2 regions of the Streptomyces krungchingensis genome follow, and region 2 is predicted to be linked to the other one. Evidence: predicted binding sites of a transcription regulator. Region 2 holds the regulator's gene; the other holds the start of a gene.

The links. The regulator HrcA, encoded in region 2, represses chaperone genes, less so after heat shock. The targets are predictions, from matches to a motif close to TTNGCACTCNGNNNNNCNGAGTGCNAA.
Region 1: the regulator HrcA is predicted to act here: its motif matches at 1,472-1,498, upstream of groES (co-chaperone GroES).

What each region holds. Positions count from the first base shown of each region.
Region 1 is NZ_JBPUKY010000001.1:6,314,251-6,316,447, reverse strand. Features, by position in the region: gene groL (chaperonin GroEL) at 1-907, opposite strand, end outside; gene groES (co-chaperone GroES) at 1,019-1,327, opposite strand; gene ACSYGO_RS27905 (polysaccharide deacetylase family protein) at 1,578-2,197, opposite strand, start outside.
Region 2 is NZ_JBPUKY010000001.1:3,962,846-3,965,042, forward strand. Features, by position in the region: gene dnaJ (molecular chaperone DnaJ) at 1-294, opposite strand, end outside; gene hrcA (heat-inducible transcriptional repressor HrcA) at 295-1,314, opposite strand; gene ACSYGO_RS17615 (MBL fold metallo-hydrolase) at 1,485-2,197, shown strand, end outside.

The DNA of each region.
Region 1 (2,197 bases), 2.4 Mb from region 2:
CGGCGATGACCTGACCACCGGTGAGGGTGGCGATGTCGCCGAGCATGGCCTTGCGGCGGTCACCGAAGCCGGGGGCCTTCACGGCGACGGCGTTGAAGGTGCCGCGGATCTTGTTCACGACGAGGGTGGAGAGGGCCTCGCCCTCGACGTCCTCGGCGATGATCAGCAGCGGCTTGGAGGCGTTGGACTGGATGACCTTCTCCAGCAGCGGCAGCAGGTCCTGGATGGAGCTGACCTTGCCCTGGTGGATGAGGATGTACGGGTCCTCGAGGACGGCCTCCATGCGCTCCTGGTCCGTCACGAAGTACGGCGACAGGTAGCCCTTGTCGAAGGCCATGCCCTCGGTGAAGTCCAGCTCCAGACCGAAGGTGTTGGACTCCTCGACGGTGATGACACCGTCCTTGCCGACCTTGTCCATCGCCTCGGCGATGAGCTCGCCGACCTGCTGGTCCTGGGCGGACAGCGCGGCGACGGCGGCGATGTCGGACTTCTCGTCGATCGGGCGCGCGGTGGCGAGCAGGTCGTCGGAGACGGCCTTGACGGCCGCGTCGATGCCCCGCTTCAGCAGCGCCGGGGAGGCGCCCGCGGCGACGTTCTTCAGGCCCTCGCGCACGAGCGCCTGGGCGAGCACGGTGGCGGTGGTCGTACCGTCACCCGCGATGTCGTTGGTCTTGGTCGCCACCTCCTTTACCAGCTGGGCGCCGAGGTTCTCGTACGGGTCCTCGACCTCGACCTCGCGGGCGATGGTGACACCGTCGTTGGTGATGGTGGGGGCGCCGAACTTCTTGTCGATGACGACGTTGCGGCCCTTGGGGCCGATCGTCACCTTGACCGTGTCGGCAAGCTTGTTGACGCCGCGCTCAAGGGCGCGACGGGCGTCCTCGTCGAACTTCAGGATCTTCGCCATAGGAGCGGTTCAGCCCTCTCGGAAAACTTGGAGAAACGAACTGCGCCCCCGGCGCCCGGCTAGTTGACGTCGCGGGGGCCAGGGGCGCAGTTCACTGCAATTCTGGGTGAATTACTTCTCGACGATCGCGAGCACGTCGCGGGCCGAGAGGACGAGGTACTCCTCGCCGTTGTACTTCACCTCGGTGCCGCCGTACTTGCTGTACAGCACGACATCGCCGACGGTGACGTCGAGCTCGACGCGCTTTCCGTCCTCGATGCGGCCCGGGCCCACGGCCAGGACGACGCCCTCCTGGGGCTTCTCCTTGGCGGTGTCCGGAATGACCAGGCCAGAGGCCGTGGTCTGCTCGGCGTCCAGCGGCTGGACCACAATGCGGTCCTCGAGCGGCTTGATGGCAACCTTGGAGCTGGCGGTCGTCACGATCCGACCTCCCCCTTCGGAGATCTCACGGGGTTAACTGTCTGAGGTGGCGACCAGGTCGATCCGTCGTCGCGGGTGCCGGACCTGCCCGTCGCTATTGGCACTCTCCAGGGGGGAGTGCCAGGGCCGAGACTATGACTGCGATTAGCACTCGGTCAAGCGGAGTGCCAACGCGGCGCTTACATGTCCGCAAAACCTCGGCGCACGTCCGCGCCCGTTCAGGTCCGCTTCCCCGTCCCGGCGGCGGATGTCAGAGGTAGTCCTCCAGCCGGGCCACCGTGAATCCCTGCGTCTGGATGCGGCGCAGCAGGCGGGTCGTGGAGTCGATGAGCGTCACTCCGCCGGTGTCCTCCGGCCGGGCCAGGACGATGTCGCCCGGCCGCAGCTCGTGCCCCTGCTCGTAGCTCAGCCCTTCCGCCCGCATGGAGGCCCGCCACAGCACGACGGCGGAGACCCCGCAGTCGGCGGCGGCGCGCAGCGTGGTGTGGTCGTAGGTGCCGTACGGGGGCCGCAGCAGCCGGGGCCGGATGCCGAAGCGCTGTTTGAGCTTGTCCTGCTGACCGCAGATCTCGGCGCGCTGGCCGACATAGGGCAGGCCGCGCAGGGAGGCGTGGTCGAGGGTGTGGTTCTGCACGCTCGCGCCGACCGCGCGGAGCCGGGCGAAGTCCCCGTACCCCGGCCCGACGACCGTGTCCGTGAGGAACATGCTGACCGGCAGCCGCAGTTCACGGACCATGTCGACGAACCGCGGATCGCGCTCGGCGCCGTCGTCGTAGGTCAGGAAGACCACGCGGTCGTGGGTGGGGACGTGGTCCACGACGGGTGGCAGTCCGGGGCCGGCGGGGCGCGCGACGGTCCGGGCGGGCGGGC
Region 2 (2,197 bases):
GAAGAAGGCGTCCATGATGTCCGAGAAGTTCCCGAAGCCACCGGCGCCGAAGCCGCCCGCGCCTCCGCCGCCCGCCTGGGACAGCGGGTCGCCGCCGAGGTCGTAGACCTGCTTCTTCTGCGGGTCCGACAACACCTCGTAGGCGGCGTTGATCTCCTTGAACCGCTCCTGCGTCTTCGGATCGGGGTTGACGTCCGGATGCAGCTCGCGCGCGAGCCTCCGGAACGCCTTCTTGATCTCGTCCTGGGAAGCGTCGCGGCGCACGCCGAGCACGGCGTAGTAGTCCGTGGCCACTTACGACTCCGCCAGGATCTGTCCGACGTACCGTGCCACCGCTCGTACCGCTCCCATCGTTCCCGGGTAATCCATGCGGGTCGGGCCGACCACGCCGAGTTTGGCTACTGCCTCGCCGCCCGAACCGTAGCCGACGGAGACCACGGACGTGGAGTTGAGTCCCTCGTACGCGTTCTCGTGCCCGATTCGCACGGTCATGCTCGAATCCCCGGCCTCCCCAAGCAACTTGAGGAGCACGACCTGCTCCTCCAGCGCTTCGAGCACCGGCCGGATGGTGAGAGGGAAGTCATGTCCGAAGCGGGTGAGATTGGCGGTGCCGCCGATCATCAGCCGCTCCTCGGTCTCCTCGACGAGTGTCTCCAGGAGGGTGGAGAGCACCGTGGCGACCGTACCGCGGTCCTCGGGCTCCTCGAATGCCTCCGGGAGGTCCTGCACGAGCTGCGGGACGTCCGCGAAACGGCGGCCCGCGACCCGGCTGTTGAGCCGCGCCCGCAGGTCCGCGAGCGACATCTCGCCGAACGGCGCGGGACAGTCGATCATGCGCTGTTCGACCCGCCCGGTGTCCGTGATCAGGACGAGCATGACGCGCGCCGGGGCGAGCGACAGAAGCTCCACGTGCCGCACGGTGGAGCGGGTCAGGGACGGGTACTGCACGACGGCGACCTGCCGGGTGAGCTGCGCGAGCAGCCGCACGGTCCGGGCCACGACGTCGTCGAGGTCGACCGCGCCGTCGAGGAAGTTCTGGATGGCCCGCCGCTCGGGCGCCGTCATCGGCTTGACCCCGGCGAGCTTGTCGACGAAGAGCCGGTAGCCCTTGTCGGTGGGGATGCGCCCGGCACTGGTGTGCGGCTGGGCGATGTACCCCTCGTCCTCCAGGGCCGCCATGTCGTTGCGCACGGTCGCGGGCGAGACGCCGAGCCGGTGCCGCTCGGTGAGCGCCTTGGAACCGACCGGCTCCTCGGTGCCCACGTAGTCCTGGACGATGGCGCGCAGCACTTCGAGCCTGCGTTCACTGAGCATCGCGCACACCTCCAGTAGTCGGCTCCGTGGTCTTCGTGGCCCCTGGCCTGGCACTCAGCGCACGCGAGTGCCAGCGTTCCCCGGCCCAGTGTACGGCTGTGAGGTACGGCCCGGGCAAGGGCCGGCCTGCGATGTCGTGCTCACCACGTCCGCACGGCTAGCGTCTCCGTATGAGCGTGACTTGGGAAGAGCCGGGGTGGGAAAGAGTGACACCCCGGGTCGGGCGACGGCGGCTCCCGGTCTGGGACTGCACCGTCGGGCTCGTGGTGGGCGAGGACGCCGCGCTCGTGATCGACGCCGGGTCGAGCCTCGGGGAGGGCGCACGACTGCGCGCCGAGGCGCTGCGGCTGCTCGGACCCGGCCGCAGAGTGACGCACCTCGCACTGACGCACCCGCACTTCGACCACGTCTTCGGGGCGGCCGCGTTCTCGGGGGTGGAGGTCTTCGGGGCGGTCGGGCTGGACACGGTCCTCGCGCACGGGCGTGACGAACTGCGCGCGGACGCGGTGCGCCACGGCCTCGCACCGAGCGCGGCGGCCGAGGCGGCGGACCTTCTGGTGCACCCCCGGCACACGGTGTCCGGCGAGTGGACGCTCGACCTCGGCGGTGTCCAGGTCCTGCTGGCGAACGTGGGCCCGGGACACACCGCGCACGATCTCGCGGTCCTGGTCCCCGGCGGGCCGGGCGGACCGGAGACCGTCTTCTGCGGCGATCTGGTGGAGGAGTCGGGCGAACCCCAGGCGGGTCCCGACGCGATCCCCTCACACTGGCCGGCCGCCCTGGACCGGCTGCTCGACCTGGGCGGCGAGGACGCGGTGTACGTGCCCGGTCACGGAGCGACGGTGGACGCGGCGTTCGTGCGCGCCCAGCGGGACGCGCTGGC